DNA from 2 places in the Streptomyces sp. SAS_270 genome. Region 2 is predicted to be linked to the other one. Evidence: riboswitches for the same ligand, from Rfam matches in the RefSeq annotation. Region 2 holds a riboswitch; the other holds the start of a gene.

Region 1 (9,348 bases), on a different contig from region 2:
CAGCACCAGCTCGGCGAGCGTCGGGACGCCGCCGGCGTCGAGCACGCCGAGCGGATCCTCCTCCTGGCAGATGGGCAGCAGCGCCGGGAAGAAGCGCAGGTTCTCCTCGAAGAGGTCGTACGCCGAGGAGATCCACCGCTCCCCGAACCAGGTCCGCGGCCGCACCCCTTGGGCCACGAGTTCGGGCGGCCGGGTGTCGGTGGACTGCTGGAACAGCGGGGGCCGCGACTCGCGCCACAGCTCGTGGCCGAACAGGAAGGGCGAGTTGGCGCCGATCGCGACCTGCGCGGCGGCGACGGCCTGCGCGGCGTTCCACACGTCCGGGAACCTGGCGGGGGTGACCTGGAGGTGCAACTGCACGGAGGTGCAGGCGGCTTCCGGCGCGATGGACCTCGAGGTGCAGACCAGCCGCTCCACGCCGTCGATGTCGAGAGCGAAGTCCTCGCCGCGGGCGGCCACGATCTGGTCGTTGAGCAGCGTGTAGCGGTCGACGTCGGAAAGGTTCGAGGAGACCAGGTCCTCCTGCCCGAGCGTCGGCAGAATCCCGATCATCACGATTCCGGCGTCGACCTCTCCAGCTTTCCGATGCGCATAGGCGAGGGAGGTGCGCAGTTCCTCCGTGAGCCGGTCGAATACCCGCCCACCCAGTCGGTGTGGAGCTATGTTGACTTCCAGATTGAACATGGCGAGTTCTGTTTGGAAATCGCGGCTCGCAATCCTTTCGAGTACTTGCGCATTCATCATTCTCGGCATGCCGTCGGGGCCTGCGAGATTCAGCTCGATCTCCAGACCCATGAGATTCTTCGGGCGGTCGAACCTCTTCTCCTCCAGCAACCTCGCCAGCCCCGCCAGACACTGCTGGAGCTTGGCGCGGTACCGCTGGCGATCGGACAGGTCGAACGGCCCTGCCACGACCTTCTCCCCCATCGAAGTGTCCTTCCTCGGATGGGCGGGCCGGCGTTCCGGCTCCCGGCGTACAGGGTCACGTGGGATGATGCCCAGGCAGGGCGATCAATAACGCCCCGGACGGGACCGTCGCCCGCTAGGCTGGAACCGACCGTCCGGGGGCACATTCACCAGGCATGAGGCAATGTGCAGTTTCACTCCCTCACGATCTCGTGAAAAACGCCGACGAGAATCAGCCGACCGCTTCCGCGAAATATTCCGAGGTCACCGTGTCGCACCGGCGTGGAATCGGGATGAACTTCTCGTTTCCATGGCCGATTTACGCCTTGCTCTTCATATTCCGTGCGACTAGATGAAACACCGTCTGAACACGTGTCGTATAAACTCCGCGAACGAGGCAGAGAGTAGGCACTCGTGGTCCCGGATCCTGATGTCGAAGTGCGCGCGGCAGGCAGCACCTCGTCGGCAGGGTACGGATCCCCGCCCCTCTGACCCCGAGAGCTGACAGCGCCGTCCGCCCCCGCCCTCGCGCCACTGTGCCTGTCGAAATGAGAGGCGACCCACCATGCCGCTGCACGTACCCCCGGCTCCCGCGCCCGCCCTGCGCACCGTCCTCACGGCCCTCGGTTCCCCCACCGCCGTCCGCGAGGCGCGCACTCCGTCCCTGCGCAAGGCCCAGGGACCCGCCACCCCCGAACTCCCGTTGCCCCTGCACGTCCTCGACCGGATCACCCCAGCGGGCGCGTCCACGACCCGGCTCGCCGGGTGGCGCTTCCTGATCCGCTGCGGCGACCGTGCCGTGGCCGCCGCGGAGACCATGCTGACCCCGGACGGCTGGGCCTTCTCGCACTTCTTCGAAGGCCCCTACGTCACCGCCACCGAACGCGCCCTGCGCCAGGCCGAGAACATGAAACAGCCCTACCAGGCACGCCTGCTGTCCGTGCCCGAGCTGTACATGCTCACCCTGTGGCTGCACGGGGACTGCACCGCCGACGGCGCCACCGGCCATCCGGCCGCCACCGATCTCCTCGTGCCGCTGGCCCCGGCCCCGCCCGGCATCGCCGCGCACCGCCCGCACCGCGTCGCCGAGCTGCTCCCGGTCCTCACCCTCCGCCTCGCCCCCGCGCCACTTCTCAGCTCGCCGGCCTGAGCGCTCCCGCGCCGCCTCTCCTCCCGTGCCCCGCCGCCGTCACCGGCAGCGGGGCACGCCGCTCGTTCGGGCCACGCAGCGCTCGTACGAGGCAAAACGCGCTCCTCGCCCCACCGGACTAGCCCCATTCGGCCACGTCGAACCACCCGAAGAGACAGTGCAGTTGGGATGAACCGTCCGCACGGGTGATGCGTCATCAACCTGTGAGGAGCGCTGCTGTCAAATCCCTGCGGATTGACGTCCGTAGGGCAACACTGGGTTCAGACCACACACCAACGGGGGGCGGCCATGAGCATGTCGAGCCGCGGGACAGACACCACAGCGATCACTGACATCACAACCCAGCGAAAGATCCCATCAATGTGCCAGCACCAGCCACCGTGTCCGACAGCCGAATCCGCCGACCGGGAGTCCGCCCGTCTCGTGGCGCACCACCCGGAGCAGGGATGGAGCCTGCTGTGCAACGGCGTTCTGCTCTTCGAGGACACCGGTGAGCTCCTGCCCGACGGCCAGATCATCGCCCCGCACCGCCCCATGGGCATCGACCAGGTGATGACGGCCGCCTGAGCGGCAGCGCACGACGGGCGGCCTGGCCGCCCGGACACAAGAGGGGCCGGCCCGGAGTAACACCCTCCGAACCGGCCCCGACGCATGTCCGAGGTCGACTACTCCTCGTGAGCGCCCGCGTCCTGCGCGGTGATCAGTCCTCGTACGCGTCCAGCGGCGGGCAGGAGCAGACCAGGTTCCGGTCGCCGTAGGCCTGGTCGATGCGGCGCACCGGCGGCCAGTACTTGTCCGCGGCCGAGACACCGGCCGGGAAGACGGCCTCCTCGCGGGTGTACGCGTGCTCCCACTCCCCGCCGAGCGCGGCAGCGGTGTGCGGCGCGTTGCGCAGCGGGTTGTCGTCCGCGGGCCATTCACCGGAGCCGACCTTCTCGACCTCCCCGCGAATCGCGATCATCGCCTCGCAGAAACGGTCCAGCTCGATCAGGTCCTCGGACTCGGTGGGCTCGATCATCAGCGTGCCGGCCACCGGGAAGGACATCGTCGGCGCGTGGAAGCCGTAGTCGATCAGACGCTTGGCGATGTCGTCGACGCTGACACCGGTCGACTTGCTCAGCGGGCGCAGGTCGATGATGCACTCGTGGGCGACGAGGCCGCCGGGGCCGGTGTACAGCACCGGGTAGTGCGGCTCCAGGCGCTTGGCGATGTAGTTCGCGGACAGCACGGCCACCTGCGTGGCGCGCTTGAGACCTTCGCCGCCCATCAGCCGGACGTACGCCCAGGAGATCGGCAGGATGCCCGCGGAGCCCCAGGGCGCGGCCGAGATCGGGCCGACGCCCGTCTCCGGACCGGCGGCGGGCTGCAGCGGGTGGTTCGGCAGATACGGCGCCAGGTGCGCGCGCACACCGACCGGGCCGACGCCCGGGCCGCCGCCGCCGTGCGGGATGCAGAAGGTCTTGTGCAGGTTCAGGTGCGAGACGTCGCCGCCGAAGTGACCCGGCTTGGCAAGGCCGACCAGGGCGTTGAGGTTGGCCCCGTCGACGTACACCTGGCCGCCGGCCTCATGCACCTGGGCGCAGATGTCGGCGACGTGCTCCTCGAACACTCCGTGCGTCGAGGGATACGTGATCATCAGCACCGACAGCTCGTCGCGGTACTGCTCGATCTTGGCGCGCAGGTCCTCGACGTCGATCTCGCCGTCCTCGGCGGTCTTCACGACGACGACCTTCATGCCGGCCATCACGGCGCTCGCGGCGTTGGTGCCGTGCGCGGAGGACGGGATGAGGCAGACGGTGCGCTGCTCGTCACCGTTGGCGCGGTGATAGCCGCGCACGGCGAGCAGCCCGGCCAGCTCGCCCTGGGAGCCCGCGTTCGGCTGGAGCGAGACCTTGTCGTAGCCCGTGACCTCGGCGAGCTGATCCTCCAGCTCGTGGATGAGCGTGAGGTAGCCCTGCGCCTGCTCGGCCGGCGCGAAGGGGTGCAGCTGACCGAACTCGGGCCAGGTGACCGGCTCCATCTCGGTGGTCGCGTTGAGCTTCATGGTGCAGGAGCCCAGCGGGATCATGCCGCGGTCCAGCGCGTAGTCGCGGTCGGACAGCTTGCGCAGGTAGCGCAGCATCGCCGTCTCGGAGCGGTACTGGTGGAACACCGGGTGCGTGAGGTACTCGTCGGTGCGCAGCCGGTCGGCCGGCAGCGTGTCCTCGGTCGCAGCGTCCAGGGCCTCGATGTCGCCCTCGACGCCGAACGCGCTCCAGACGGCGTCCAGCTGGGCCCGCGTGGTGGTCTCGTCGCAGGAGATCGAGACCTGGTCGGCGTCGACGAGGTGGAGGTTCACACCGTTGTCGCGCGCGGCGGCGACGACCTCGGCGGCGCGGCCCGCCACCCGCACGGTGAGCGTGTCGAAGTAGGAGCCGTGCACGACCTCGACGCCGCCCGCCTTCAGACCCCCGGCGAGGATCGTGGCGTAGCGGTGGGTGCGCCGGGCGATCGCCCTGAGCCCCTGCGGCCCGTGGTAGACGGCGTACATGCCGGCCATCACGGCGAGCAGCACCTGAGCCGTACAGATGTTGCTGGTGGCCTTCTCCCGGCGGATGTGCTGCTCCCGCGTCTGCAGGGCGAGCCGGTACGCCTTGTGGCCGTCGGCGTCGACGGAGACACCCACGAGCCGCCCGGGCAGGCTGCGCGCGAACTTCTCGCGCACCGCCATGTAACCGGCGTGCGGGCCGCCGAAGCCCATCGGGACACCGAAGCGCTGCGTCGTGCCGACGGCGATGTCGGCGTCCAGCTCACCGGGCGAGGTGAGCAGCGTGAGGGCGAGCAGGTCGGCCGCGACGGTGACGACCGCGCCGAGCGCGTGCGCCTGGTCGATGACCGGCTTGATGTCACGTACGGCACCGGAGGCGCCCGGGTACTGGAGCAGCACGCCGTTGATCTCGCGCTCGGCCAGCTCGGCGGGGATGCCGCCGCTCAGGTCGGCGACGACGACCTCGACACCGGTGGGCTCGGCGCGCGTCCGGATCACGGCGACGGTCTGCGGCAGGGTGTCCGCGTCGACGAGGAAGAGGCCCTTCTTGTTCTTGCCCATCCGTCGCGACAGGGCCACGGCCTCGGCGGCAGCGGTGCCCTCGTCGAGCAGCGAGGCACCCGACGTCGGCAGTCCGGTCAGCTCGGCGACCACGGTCTGGAAGTTCAGCAGCGCCTCCAGGCGGCCCTGCGAGATCTCCGGCTGGTACGGCGTGTACGCGGTGTACCAGGCCGGGTTCTCCATGACGTTGCGCAGGATCACCGGAGGCGTGAAGGTGCCGTAGTACCCAAGGCCGATCATCGAACCGAGGACCTGGTTGCGGTCGGCGAGGGAGCGCAGCTCGGCGAGCACCTCGGCCTCGGTGCGGGCACCGGGAAGGCCGAGCGCGTCGGCGTTCTGGATGACATCCGGTACCGCGGTGGCCGTCAGCTCGTCGAGCGAGCCGTATCCCACCTGCGCGAGCATCTTGGCCCGGGCCTCGTGGTCGGGGCCGATGTGGCGCTGCTCGAAGGGGATGCCCTGTTCGAGCTCGGAGAGCGGAATGCGACTGGCGGTCATTACGGAGGCCTCCTGGTCGATACGACCTTCGAGGGGCACCACGGCACGGGTACCCCGACGGCCTCCCCCTCTGTCATCTCAACCTGAGAGCTTCACCGGACCGTCGACTGTGCTCGACGCTCCGGCTTTCACCGTCGGTGAGAGCGGGAGCCGTTGACACCCGCTCTGCTTTCCAGAGTGACCTCGTCCGTGCGGTACGTGGGCCTGAGAGATTCCGGGGAGGATTTGCTCCTTCGGCGTCTCCGATGATGTCTGGAGACTCTCCCGCACGGGGTCAGCAGCCGGTGCCAGCCTACCAGCGGGGACAACGCACGAGCCTTCGAGTGGCCACCTCGCCCAATGTGCTCTTTTGTAGTGCTTACGGATGACTTGCGACCAAGTGGAGGGCCCGTGCAGACCGACATCGATCCGCGCAACCTGATCGGCCGCAAGGCACTCGACCGCAACGGCACCAGGATCGGCACCATCGACGAGGTCTACCTCGACGACGCGACCGGCGTTCCTGAGTGGGCGGCCATACGCACCGGCCTGTTCAGCAGGGACGCCTTCGTGCCCCTGGAGCCCAGCGAGCTCGTCGAGGGCACCCTCCGGGTCCCCTTCGAGCGGGCCCTGATCAAGGACGCTCCCGACTTCGGCGTCGGCCGCCATCTCTCACCGGAGCAGGAGATCCAGCTCTACCACCACTACGGACTCGACGTGGCCTCCCCGCCCCCGTTTCCACCGGACCTCGACTTCGGCCGGCTCGCGGGCACCGAAGAGACCTGAGACCCCTCCTCCGCGGCCACGGGCCCCGGCTCCTCGGGTCTTCGCGCCACCAACGGCAGCGGGTCCGCCGGCTCCAGATCCGGGTCGTCGGTCCGGAACGTCCGCACGCGCCCGGGCTCGGAGTACGGCGTCTCGAACCGCACCGTGACCCGCCCGAGCCCGCTGCCCTGCACCCAGCCGTGCCCGTACCCGGCATGCCGTACGTCGTGCCCCGCGGGCCAGCGCCGCTCGGCGACCGGCACCTGCTCCACGACGGCCTCCTCCGCGGGCTCCTCCTCGGGATGCTCCTGCGCCGCCCGCTCCCCCGCTGCGGCCTGCGCCTGCGCGAAGAGGTCCTCCTGCGTGTAGTCGGCAAGCCCCGACACCCCGACGCCCAGCAACCGCACGCCTCCCGTGGTGTCCACGGCCTCCAGCAGCCGCGCAGCCGCCTCCCGGACCACCGCCATGTCGTCCGTGGGCCCGCGCAGCGTCTCCGAGCGGGTCAGCGTCGAGAAGTCGTACCGCCGCACCTTCAGGACGATCGTCCGCCCCGACAGGCCCGCACCGCGCAGCCGCTGCACACACCGGTCGGCGAGCCGCTGCACCTCCAGGCCGACCCGGACCCGGTCGTGGATGTCCACGTCGTACGTGTCCTCGACCGAGACCGACTTCGTCTCCCGCTCGGCCACCACGGGGCGCTCGTCGTGCGCCAGCGCCATGGCGTACAGCGCGTGCCCGTGAGCCTTGCCCAGCAGCCGTACGAGCTCGTCCTCGCCCGCTTCGGCGATCTCCTCGACCGTGCCGATCCCGGCCCGCCGCAGATGGTCCCCGGTCGCCGGACCGACGCCCGGCAGGGTGCGCACCGACATCGGCCCCAGCAGCGCCCGCTCGGTGCCCGGCTCTATCACGACGAGCCCGTCGGGCTTCGCCTGTTCCGAGGCGATCTTCGCAAGCATCTTCGAGGCGGCCAGCCCCACCGATCCGGTCAGCCCCGTCACAGCCCGGATGTCCGCGCGCAGCTTCGCCCCGGTCAAACGCGCCGACCGCTCGTCCCAGGCCGTCCCCCCGGCCTCCAGGTCCACGAACGCCTCGTCCAGGCTGAGCGGCTCCACCAGCGGCGACAGCGCCCCCAGCAGCCCCATCACCTGCTCGCTGACCTCGCGATAGAGCCCGAAGCGCGGCACCAGGTACGCGGCGTTCGGCGCGAGCCTGCGTGCCTGCGCCATGGGCATCGCCGAATGCACCCCGAAAACCCGTGCCTCGTACGAGCAGGTGGCGACCACACCGCGCGGCCCGAGCCCGCCCACCACAACCGCTTTCCCGCGCAGGCTCGGCTTGGCTGCCTGCTCTGCCGAGGCGAAGAAGGCATCCATGTCGAGATGCAGGATCGTGGGCGTGGTTCTCACATCTCCGATGCTGCCCTACGCCACTGACAATGCCCCGGCACGCCGGGGCATCATCGCGCACAACCTGCTGATCCCGGACGTCAGGACACTCCGCTGATCCCGTCCCTGCCGGCTGTCAGACGTATCAGACCGCGCGATTGCGGCGCCGCGCCAGTTCGTCCGCCGGGTTGGGCCCGACCAGCGTCTCGCCGGTGTCCACACGCTCCCCGTGCAGCTGTGAGAGTGCGCTCTCCACGTCCCGCCACACCACGCCCACGGCGATCCCGAAGATGCCCTGGCCGCCCTGGAGCAGCGCGTGGACCTCGTCCGGCGAGGTGCACTCGTAGACGGTCGCGCCGTCGCTCATCAGCGTCATCCGCTCCAGATCCCGGAAGCCGCGCTCCCTGAGGTGCTGGACGGTCGTGCGGATGTTCTGCAGCGAAACCCCGGTGTCGAGAAAGCGCTTCACGATCTTCAGGACGACGACGTCCCGGAAGCTGTACAGACGCTGTGTCCCCGACCCGTAGGCGGGCCGCACGCTGGGCTCGACGAGACCTGTTCTGGCCCAGTAGTCCAGCTGCCGATAGGTGATGCCCGCGGCAGCACACGCCGTGGGACCGCGATACCCGATCTCCTCGGAAACGGCCCCTCCCTCGCCGGACACTGCCGTCGGCCGCTGCGGAACATGACCGGCCGCGCTGCCGTGAAGCGGGTACGGGCTGCTCTCCCCCAGACTGCGTCCGGGGGCACCCCCAGCCGTACCGTCGCCGCTGCTTCTCACGCCGACCTCCGTCCTTGACCTGCCCTCTCGACGGTAGGCAGTCACCAGGGGCGCGTCAACGATCGCCACACTCGGCACGCCGAGTGATAATCACCCTAGGAGTGGTTTCCCGTGCTCCACCGCGGGGAAAGGCTAGCCGAATGCTCTGACGACGGACGGCAGCACGCCACACTGGCCGCAGGCAATTGCCAATCCGGCCGCCTGCCGCCCGGCGGCCTCACTGGCTGTTGGTCCCGAAGTCCTCGGGCGAGATCTGGTCGAGGAACTCGCGGAACTTCTCCACTTCGTCCTCCTGCTCGTCCGGGATCGCGATGCCGGCGTCATCGAGCACTCCGTCACTGCCGTAGATCGGCGTGCCGGTGCGCAGCGCCAGCGCTATGGCGTCGGACGGCCGGGCGCTCACTTCCACCCCGCTCGCGAACACCAGCTCCGCGTAGAAGACGCCCTCACGCAGATCGGTGATGCGTACTTCCGTGAGTTCCTGACCGACGGCTTCCAGCACGTCCTTGAACAGGTCGTGGGTCAGCGGTCGCGCGGGGGCCATGCCCTGCTGTGCGAAGGCGATCGCCGTCGCCTCCCCCGGCCCGATCCAGATGGGGAGGTAGCGGTCGCCTCCCACTTCACGCAGGAGCACGATCGGTTGGTTGGAGGGCATTTCGACCCGGACACCTACGACATCGAGCTCGTTCACACAGCAACCCTAGGCCGTGCCCGGGATGTTTGGGTAGTCGGGCACAGAACGGGTGGACGATCCGGCCGCCGGCCGGCACTCCGGTTCAGGGCAGCCGTACGCCGA
Region 2 (9,348 bases):
AGCCGCCTGCCAGGCCGGCGAAGTCCAGGTCGACCCAGCCGGCCTCCTCCGCCCTGCGGTTCCTGCCGATGGCGACGAAGGGGAAGGCCACCTTGCTGAGGTGTTCGACGCGGTCGTCCTCCCGTCGGATCTCCATGACGATCACGCCGTCCACCCGTCGCTCGTCGACGATCCGCCTGAACGAGGGATCGCTCTGCGAGCCGCCGGGGGAGAGCAGCAGGTCGTAGCCGTGCGGGGTGGCGGCCTCCGCGAGCCCGCCGATGAAGGCGAGCTGCATCGTGGTGTATTCGCGCCCGCGGCCGGCCGGCGGGTAGAGCAGACCGAGCGTGTGCGTACCGCCGGCCTCCGCGGCGCCCGCATGCGCGGGCACGGCGGGCTCCGGGCTCGGGTCGCCCGTGTGCTCGGTCATGGTCAGCTGACCGGGAGGAGCTGCTCGGCCCAGATGGTCTTGCCCCGGGAGGTCTGCCGGGTGCCCCAGCCCTGGGTGAGCTGGGCGACCATGTGCAGCCCGCGGCCGCCCTCGTCGTAGGTGCGGGCGCGGCGCAGATGGGGGGCGGTGCTGCTGGCGTCGGAGACCTCGCAGATCAGCGTCCGGTCCCGGATCAGCCGCAGGCCGATGGGCACGCTTCCGTACCGGATGGCGTTGGTGACCAGCTCGCTCACCACCAGTTCGGTGACGAACGCCGCCTCCTCAAGTCCCCAGACGGCGAGCTGGCGGGCGGCCTGCGCCCGGGCGTCGGCGACGATCGCGGGGTCGGAGGGCAGGGCCCAGGCGGCGACCTGGTCGGTGTGCAGGGCACGGGTGCGCGCGAGGAGCAGGGCCACGTCGTCGCCGGGGCTCTCGGGCAGCAGCGACTCGAGTACGGCGTCGCAGGTGACCTCCAACGAGGGGACCGGGGAGGCCAGCACCGCGCACAGCCGGTCGAGGCCGAGGCCGATGTCATGGTCGCGCGCCTCGATCAGACCGTCGGTGCAGAAGGCGAGCAGACTGCCCTCGGGCAGTTCCAGCTCGGTGGCCTCGAAGGGCAGACCCCCGACGCCCAGCAGCGGTCCCGGGTTGAGCCGTACGACGCTGACCGTGCCGTCGGGGAGGACCAGCACGGGTGGCACATGGCCGGCGCTGGCGAGGGTGCAGACGCGGGCGACCGGGTCGTAGACGGCGTACAGGCAGGTGGCGCCGATCTCACCCGTGACGGCGTACGGCTCGTTCGGGGCGGCGTCGTCCTTGTCCGAGGAGAGGTGCGTGACCAGGTCGTCGAGGTGGGTGAGGAGTTCGTCCGGGGGCAGGTCGACATCGGCGAGGGTGCGCACCGCGGTACGGAGCCGCCCCATGGTGGCGCATGCCTGGATGCCATGGCCGACCACGTCCCCGACGACCAGGGCGACCCGGGTGCCGGACAGCGGAACCACGTCGAACCAGTCGCCGCCCACGCCGGCCCCCGAGCCGGCCGGCAGATAGCGGTACGCGACCTCGACGGCCGTCTGCTCGGGCAGCTCACGCGGCAGCAGACTGCGCTGGAGGGTGAGCGCGTTGGTGCGCTCCCGGGTGTAGCGGCGCGCGTTGTCCACACCTACGGCCGCCCTGCCCGCCAGTTCCTCGGCGAGGATCAGATCGTCCTGCGCGAAGGGGGCCGAGGTGGTGCTCCGGGTGAAGACCGCCACCCCGAGCGTGATCCCTCGGGCCTGCAGCGGGACCGCCATGAGCGAGTGGAACCCGTGCGTCCGGACGCTGCTGCTGCGGGCCTCGTCCAGGGCGACCCACCGCCCGAAGTCGGGATCGTCCGTCCCGCTGAGCACCGGGCGGCCGGTGGTCAGGCAGCGGGCGGGAGGGGAGAACGCGGGATAGGCGTCGATCTTCCCGAGACCGACGCTCGCCTCGGGTACGCCCGCGGCGCGGGACTGGTGCGCCACCCGCCGCAGCATCACGGTGGCGTCGACCGGCCCCGGCACCGGCTCCTCCCCACGGGTCACGGAGTCGAGCAGGTCCACGCTGACGAAGTCGGCGAGCCGGGGGACGGCCAGATCGGCGAGTTCCTGGGCGGTGCGGGTCACGTTCAGAGTCGTGCCGATACGGGTGCCCGCCTCGTTCAGCAGGGCCAGCCGCTGCCGGGCCCGGTGCTGTTCGCTGCTGTCGAAGGTCGCGGTGCCGACTCCGCACACCTGGCCGGTGGAGGGATCCCTGACGGGCCACATCTCGATGATCCAGGCGTGCCCGCGCGCGTCGGGTGGAGCCGGGGTGAGGTGCTCGTAGCGCATCGGCCTGGCCTCCTCGGCCACCCGCCGGACGCGCCGCAGAAACCCTTCGTCGGTGTGGCCCCCGTCCAGGAGGTCGGGGTACGGCGACGTGCGCGGTGCGCCCTTCCGCGCCGGCTCGCTGCCCGAGGCGACCGCGTTCAGCTGCCAGGCACGCGAACCGGTGGCGTAGGTGGACAGGGCGATCGAGGCCTGGGCGAACGCCCACTCCATCATCTTCCGGTCGGGTCCCGACCCGGCGGTGTCCGACGTGGCGGTCACGACGAAACCCTGGGGCTTGCCGTCGCCGTCCAGCGAGGGATGGGCATGCAGAGTGACGTCGACGCGGTGGCCGTCCCGATGAAGGAGTGCGGCGGTGCCGCTCCATTCCTGCGAGTCGATCAGGGCGAGCCCGGCCGTCTCGGAGGACTCGCGCGTGGCGAGCAGCTCGGCCGCGGCATGCCCCACGACCTCCGCGGCGCGGTAGCCCAGCAGCCGCCGGGCACCCTCGCTCCAGCCCGTGACGATGCCTCCCGGGCCGACGGTGGCCGTGACGGCATCGGGCGACCACCCGTAGTGACCGGAACCCTGATCAGAAGCGGTCATACTTTCTCAATTCGCACCCGTGATGTCACTCACAGTCCCAGCGTGCGCGCCCTGCGGGGATAGGGCAAGTCAGCCTTGCGCGGTCCTGGCCCGGTGCGCCGGGCCCCTGCGGCTAGCACTCGATGATGTTCACCGCGAGCCCGCCCCGGGCCGTCTCCTTGTACTTGACGGACATGTCCGCGCCCGTCTCCTTCATGGTCTTGATGACCTTGTCGAGGGAGACCTTGTGGGAGCCGTCGCCGCGCATGGCCATGCGGGCGGCGGTGACGGCCTTGACCGCGGCCATGCCGTTGCGCTCGATGCAGGGGATCTGCACCAGGCCGCCGACCGGGTCGCAGGTGAGGCCGAGGTTGTGCTCCATGCCGATCTCGGCCGCGTTCTCGACCTGCTCGGGGGAGCCGCCGAGGACCTCGGCGAGGGCGCCCGCCGCCATCGAGCAGGCCGAACCGACCTCGCCCTGGCAGCCGACCTCGGCGCCGGAGATGGAGGCGTTCTCCTTGAAGAGCATGCCGATGGCTCCGGCGGCGAGCATGAACCGGACGACGCCGTCCTCGTCCGCGCCGGGCACGAAGTTCATGTAGTAGTGCAGGACCGCGGGGATGATGCCCGCGGCGCCGTTCGTGGGGGCCGTCACCACTCGCCCGCCCGCGGCGTTCTCCTCGTTCACGGCCATCGCGTAGAGCGTGATCCACTCCATGGCGTGCGCCAGCGGGTCGCCCTCGGCGCGCAGCTGGCGGGCCGAGACGGCGGCGCGGCGGCGCACCTTCAGGCCGCCCGGCAGGATGCCCTCGCGGGACATGCCGCGGGACACGCAGGCCTGCATGACACGCCAGATGTCGAGGAGCCCCTCGCGGATCTCCTCCTCGGTGCGCCACGCCCGCTCGTTCTCCAGCATCAGCGCCGAGATCGACAGGCCGGTCTCCCCGGCCAGCCGCAGCAGTTCGTCGCCCGTGCGGAAGGGGTACTTCAGGACCGTGTCGTCCAGCTTGATGCGGTCCTCGCCCACCGCGTCCTCGTCGACCACGAAGCCGCCGCCGACCGAGTAGTACGTCTTCTCCAGCACGAGGGCGCCGGCGGTGTCGTACGCGAAGAGCGTCATCCCGTTGGCGTGGTACGGCAGCGCCTTGCGGCGGTGCAGGACCAGGTCGTCGTCGTAGGAGAAGGCGATCTCGTGCGTGCCGAGGAGGTTCAGGCGTCCGCCGGTGCGGATCTCCTCCACGCGGGTGTCCGCGCCCTCCACGTCCACGGTGCGCGGGGAGGCGCCCTCCAGGCCGAGCAGTACCGCCTTGGGGGTGCCGTGCCCGTGTCCGGTGGCGCCCAGCGAGCCGTACAGCTCGGCGCGTATCGAGGTGGCCCGGTCGAGGAGGTCCTCGTTGCGCAGGCGGCGCGCGAACATGCGGGCCGCGCGCATCGGGCCGACCGTGTGGGAGCTGGACGGGCCGATGCCGATCGAGAACAGGTCGAAGACCGAGATGGCCACGGGGAACTCCTAGGTGTGGTCGGCGGACGCCGTTGTCCGTCAGGGGTGACGCAGAGGGCAGTGCATGCGGCGGGGCACCGCGCTCACCTTCCAGTGTGCGCGGTGCCCCGGACGTTCGTACGAAAGATACCGGTACGAGAGAAAAACGAGAAAAACCTCGTACGACGGAAAGCGAACGAAACTACTTCAGGCCGGGGTACAGCGGGTGCTTGTCGGCCAGAGCGGACACCCGGGCCTTCAGGGACCCGGCGTCGTGGGCGGGCTTCAGCGCCTCGGCGATGATGTCCGCGACCTCGGTGAAGTCCTCGGCGGTGAAGCCGCGGGTGGCGAGGGCGGGCGTGCCGATGCGCAGGCCCGAGGTGACCATCGGCGGACGCGGGTCGTTCGGGATCGCGTTCCGGTTGACCGTGATGCCGACCTCGTGGAGACGGTCCTCGGCCTGCTGCCCGTCGAGCTCGCTGTTGCGCAGGTCGACCAGGACCAGGTGCACGTCGGTGCCACCGGACAGGACGTCCACGCCCACGGCCTTCACGTCGTCCTGGACCAGACGCTCGGCCAGGATGCGCGCGCCGTCCAGGGTGCGCTGCTGGCGCTCCTTGAACTCGTCCGAGGCGGCGACCTTGAAGGAGACCGCCTTGGCCGCGATCACATGCTCCAGCGGACCGCCCTGCTGACCCGGGAAGACCGCGGAGTTGATCTTCTTCGCCAGCTCGGCGGTGGAGAGGATCACGCCACCGCGCGGGCCGCCCAGCGTCTTGTGGGTGGTCGTGGTGACGACGTGGGCGTGCGGGACGGGGTTGGGGTGCAGCCCCGCCGCGACCAGACCGGCGAAGTGCGCCATGTCGACCATGAGGTAGGCGCCGACCTCGTCCGCGATCCGGCGGAACGCGGCGAAGTCCAACTGGCGCGGATAGGCGGACCAGCCGGCCACGATCAGCTTCGGCCTGGACTCCTTGGCGAGCTTCTCGACCTCGGCCATGTCGACCTGGCCGGTGGCGTCGTCGACGTGGTAGGCGACCACGTTGTACAGCTTGCCGGAGAAGTTGATCTTCATGCCGTGCGTCAGGTGCCCGCCGTGCGCGAGGTTCAGGCCCATGATCGTGTCACCGGGCTTGAGCAGCGCGAACATCGCGGCGGCGTTGGCCTGGGCGCCCGAGTGGGGCTGCACATTGGCGTGCTCGGCGCCGAAGAGCGCCTTGACGCGGTCGATGGCGATCTGCTCGACCACGTCGACGTGCTCGCAGCCGCCGTAGTAGCGACGGCCCGGGTAGCCCTCGGCGTACTTGTTGGTGAGGACCGAGCCCTGGGCCTCCATGACGGCGACCGGAGCGAAGTTCTCGGAGGCGATCATTTCGAGGGTGGACTGCTGCCGGTCCAGTTCGGCGTCGACGGCGGCGGCGACGTCCGGGTCCAGCTCGTGCAGGGGTGTGTTCAGAAGCGACATGGGTTCTACGATCCTCAGCCGGCGGAGAAGGCGGTGTACTCGTCGGCGGAGAGCAGGTCGTCCGGCTCGTCCGTGACGCGTACCTTGAACAGCCAGCCGCCCTCGAAGGGCGCGGAGTTCACCAGCGACGGGTCGTTGACCACGTCTTCGTTGATCTCGGTGATCTCGCCGTTGACCGGGGAGTACAGGTCGCTCACCGACTTGGTCGACTCCAGCTCACCGCAGGACTCACCCGCGGTCACCGTGGAACCGACCTCCGGAAGCTGGGCGTAGACGACATCGCCGAGCGCGTTGGCCGCGAACTCGGTGATGCCGACTGTCGCGACGCCGCCCTCGGCGACCGACAGCCACTCGTGCTCCTTGCTGTAACGCAGCTGCTGGGGGTTGTTCATGGCCTGAATTCTCCTGTACGCAGGGGAGTGCTGGTGAATGGGGGACTGCAGGGGCTGCTGGTGAGCCCGGAAGCGGGGCGCGGGGTCGGTCCGGGCCCGCGGCCAGTGTCTACTTCCGGCGCTTGTAGAAGGGCAGCGCCACGACCTCGTACGGCTCGTGACTGCCCCGGATGTCGACCCCGACACCGGCGGTGCCCGGCGCGGCGTGCGCGGCGTCGACGTACGCCATCGCGATCGGCTTGTCGAGGGTGGGGGAGGGAGCGCCGGAGGTGACCTCGCCGATGACCTGGCCGTCGGCGACGACCTGGTACCCGGCGCGCGGGACCCGGCGGCCCTCGGCGATCAGACCGACCAGAACGCGCGGGGGCTCGGAGGCGGCGCGCTCGGCGGCGGCCTCCAGAGCCGTACGCCCCACGAAGTCGCCCTCCTTCTCGAACTTCACGACCCGCCCGAGCCCGGCGTCGAACGGCGTCAGCTCCGTCGTCAGCTCGTGCCCGTACAGCGGCATGCCCGCCTCAAGGCGCAGCGTGTCGCGGCAGGACAGGCCGCAGGGGACGAGGCCGACACCCTCGCCGGCCTTGGTCAGCGCCTGCCACAGCTCGACGGCGTGCTCGGGCTTCACGAACAGCTCGAAGCCGTCCTCGCCGGTGTAGCCGGTGCGGGCGATGAGGGCGGGGACGCCGGCGACCGTGCCCGGCAGACCGGCGTAGTACTTGAGGCCGTCGAGGTCGGCGTCGGTGAGGGACTTCAGGACGCCGGGGGACTCGGGGCCCTGCACGGCGATCAGGGCGTACGCGTCACGGTCGTCGCGGACCTCGGCGTCGAAGCCGGCGGCACGTTCCACCAGGGCGTCCAGCACGACCTGCGCGTTGGAGGCGTTGGCGACCACCATGTACTCGTGCTCCTGGAGCCGGTACACGATCAGGTCGTCCAGGATGCCGCCGTCCGCCCGGCAGATCATCGTGTAGCGGGCGCGGCCGACGCCGACCGAGGCGATGTTGCCGACCAGCGCGTGGTTGAGGAGCGCTGCGGCCTCGGGGCCGGTGACGGTGATCTCGCCCATGTGGGAGAGGTCGAAGAGGCCCGCCTTCGTGCGGACGGCGAGGTGCTCGTCGCGCTCGGAGCCGTACCGCAGGGGCATGTCCCAGCCCGCGAAGTCGGTCATCGTCGCGCCGAGCGAGCGATGCAGGGCATCGAGCGCGGTCAGACGGGGTGCGTTACTGCTCATCGGTGGGGCTCCCAAGGCATGACGGCAAGGCAAGACGGCGAGGCGTTCCTCCCCATCTGTCATCGGAACCTGAGAGGTTCATCACGACCCCGCGAAACGGTGGACATGACTTGCACCTTGGGTGGGGCCGCCGGAGAGCGGCCCGCTTTTCAGATGTGCCTCGCCCGCGCGGTAACGGGGCCTGAGAGATTCAAGGGAGGGACTTGCTCCTTCGGCGTCCGGGCAGACGTACGTACCCGGAACTCTCCCGCGCGGATTCAAGCGGCCGGTATGCAGTTGGCGCGCACATCATTGCACGCGGTCGCCCGGCACGGCAGCGGTACCCCGCACAGCCGCCTGTAGCAGGGCTGTTGCAGGAAGAGGACGGAAAACAGAGGCACCGCGCATTACCTTCTCTTTACACTCGACGGGGATGGGGATCTCCAGACCCAAGGGGAGGACGATCACGGTGAACAGGACCTCGGCGTACCGGACCTCGGCGTATCGGACGACGTCGTACGCGACGACCTCGGGTGTCGCGTTGCCCGATCAGCCAGGCGCTCCGGCCCGGGAGGCGTGCGGTGCGCGGCCGGGAGCCGTCGTCCGTGATCTGCGCGAGCGCGCCGGACGCAGCCCGCACGGCCTGAGCTTCGGCGCGGCCGACCTCGTCGTCGTCACCGGGCTTCCCGGCAGCGGGAAGTCGACCCTGATGCGGCGTGCCGTCACGGGCGCCCGCGTCGACTCGCAGGACACCCGCGACCGCTGGGACGAGCGGATCGCCCGCCGACTGCCGTACGCGGTCTACCGCCCCCTCGTCCGCCTCGCGCACTACGCGGGTCTGCGTCGTGTGCTGCGCGCCGGCACCGCAGCCGTGGTGCACGACTGCGGTACGCAGGCCTGGGTGCGCCGCTGGCTCGCCCGCGAGGCCCGCCGCCGCGGCGGCACCCTGCACCTCCTGCTGCTCGACGTCACCCCGGACACCGCCCTGGAGGGCCAGCGCGAGCGCGGCCGAGGTGTCTCGCGGTACGCGTTCGCCCGTCATCGCGGCGCCGCCGCCCGGCTGTTGCGCTCGGTCGAGAACGGCGACCTCCCGGAGGGCTGCGGCTCGGCGGTGCTCATCGACCGGGACGCGGCGGACGTGCTGCGGCGGATCGACTTCGGCGGCTGAGCGGTCGGGCGGAGGTTTCGCAGCGGAGAGCTTCGTATGAACCCATTAACCTTTCGAGCCGGAACAGTGGTTCGGAGCAGGCGGTAGGCAGATGGACATCCCGGCACAGGCGCACCCCCATCCGCACGGCGGTTGGCCCGGAAACGAGTTGGAGGAGGTGCTCGCCGCGGCCCTCGGGGTGCCCTCCGCAGGCGGCCGCATCGTCGAGGTCCTCGGCCGCAGCTTCCTCTGGATCCCGCTGCCCAACGGCGGCGGCCCGCACCAGGGCCCGCTCGACCTGCCGACGCTGGAGATCGAAGGGCAGGCGTACGTGCCCGTCTTCAGCTCCGAGGAACAGTTCCGCCAGGTCGTCGGCGGCCACATGTCGTACACGATCGCGCCCGCCGTCGAGTTCGCCCGCGGGCTGCCCCCGCAGGTCGGCATCGCCGTGAACCCGGACGGCCTGGTCGGCATCCCGCTGCCGCCCCTCGCGGTCGCCGAACTGTGCCGAGCCGGCCGGACCCCGCTGGACGGCACCGCGAGCGGCGCCCGGGTGCGGCTGTTCGAGCCGGACTGGCAGGAGGACCCGGTGGACTTCCTGGCCGCGGCCTCGGCGGAGTTCGCGGCCACCGGCCTGGTGCTGAGCGCCCGCCGCTGCCTGGCCGCCATCGAGACCTCCGACCCGGTGATGTTCATCGGCGTCGAACTGTCCGCCTGGGAGGCCGACCGCACGCTCCTGCTGGACGCGCTGGGCCGCGCGCTGGGCCGGGTGCCGGTGGGCCGCCCGGTGAACATGGTGTTCATGGACGTGGCTCAGGACCCGGTCGGCGACTGGATGCG

What was found. A riboswitch is a leader RNA that binds a small molecule or an ion and turns the genes downstream of it on or off. The one in region 2 is predicted to bind glycine.
Region 1: linked by a shared signal. The riboswitch ahead of gcvP (aminomethyl-transferring glycine dehydrogenase) and the one ahead of gcvT (glycine cleavage system aminomethyltransferase GcvT) in region 2 are both predicted to bind glycine.

Annotation. Positions count from the first base shown of each region.
Region 1 is NZ_JBMNDS010000074.1:7,452-16,799, reverse strand. Features, by position in the region: gene ACN6LB_RS35315 (glutamate--cysteine ligase) at 1-927, opposite strand, end outside; gene ACN6LB_RS35310 (hypothetical protein) at 1,472-2,056, shown strand; gene ACN6LB_RS35305 (DUF5999 family protein) at 2,417-2,623, shown strand; gene gcvP (aminomethyl-transferring glycine dehydrogenase) at 2,757-5,642, opposite strand; glycine riboswitch at 5,825-5,919, opposite strand; gene ACN6LB_RS35295 (PRC-barrel domain-containing protein) at 6,033-6,407, shown strand; gene ACN6LB_RS35290 (DNA polymerase IV) at 6,326-7,792, opposite strand; gene ACN6LB_RS35285 (MerR family transcriptional regulator) at 7,917-8,552, opposite strand; gene ACN6LB_RS35280 (bifunctional nuclease family protein) at 8,770-9,243, opposite strand; gene ftsR (transcriptional regulator FtsR) at 9,329-9,348, opposite strand, start outside.
Region 2 is NZ_JBMNDS010000032.1:43,498-52,845, forward strand. Features, by position in the region: gene ACN6LB_RS21775 (LacI family DNA-binding transcriptional regulator) at 1-409, opposite strand, end outside; gene ACN6LB_RS21780 (SpoIIE family protein phosphatase) at 412-2,838, opposite strand; gene ACN6LB_RS21785 (L-serine ammonia-lyase) at 2,951-4,318, opposite strand; gene glyA (serine hydroxymethyltransferase) at 4,500-5,762, opposite strand; gene gcvH (glycine cleavage system protein GcvH) at 5,777-6,154, opposite strand; gene gcvT (glycine cleavage system aminomethyltransferase GcvT) at 6,264-7,382, opposite strand; glycine riboswitch at 7,429-7,541, opposite strand; glycine riboswitch at 7,542-7,642, opposite strand; gene ACN6LB_RS21805 (AAA family ATPase) at 7,795-8,529, shown strand; gene ACN6LB_RS21810 (enhanced serine sensitivity protein SseB) at 8,621-9,348, shown strand, end outside.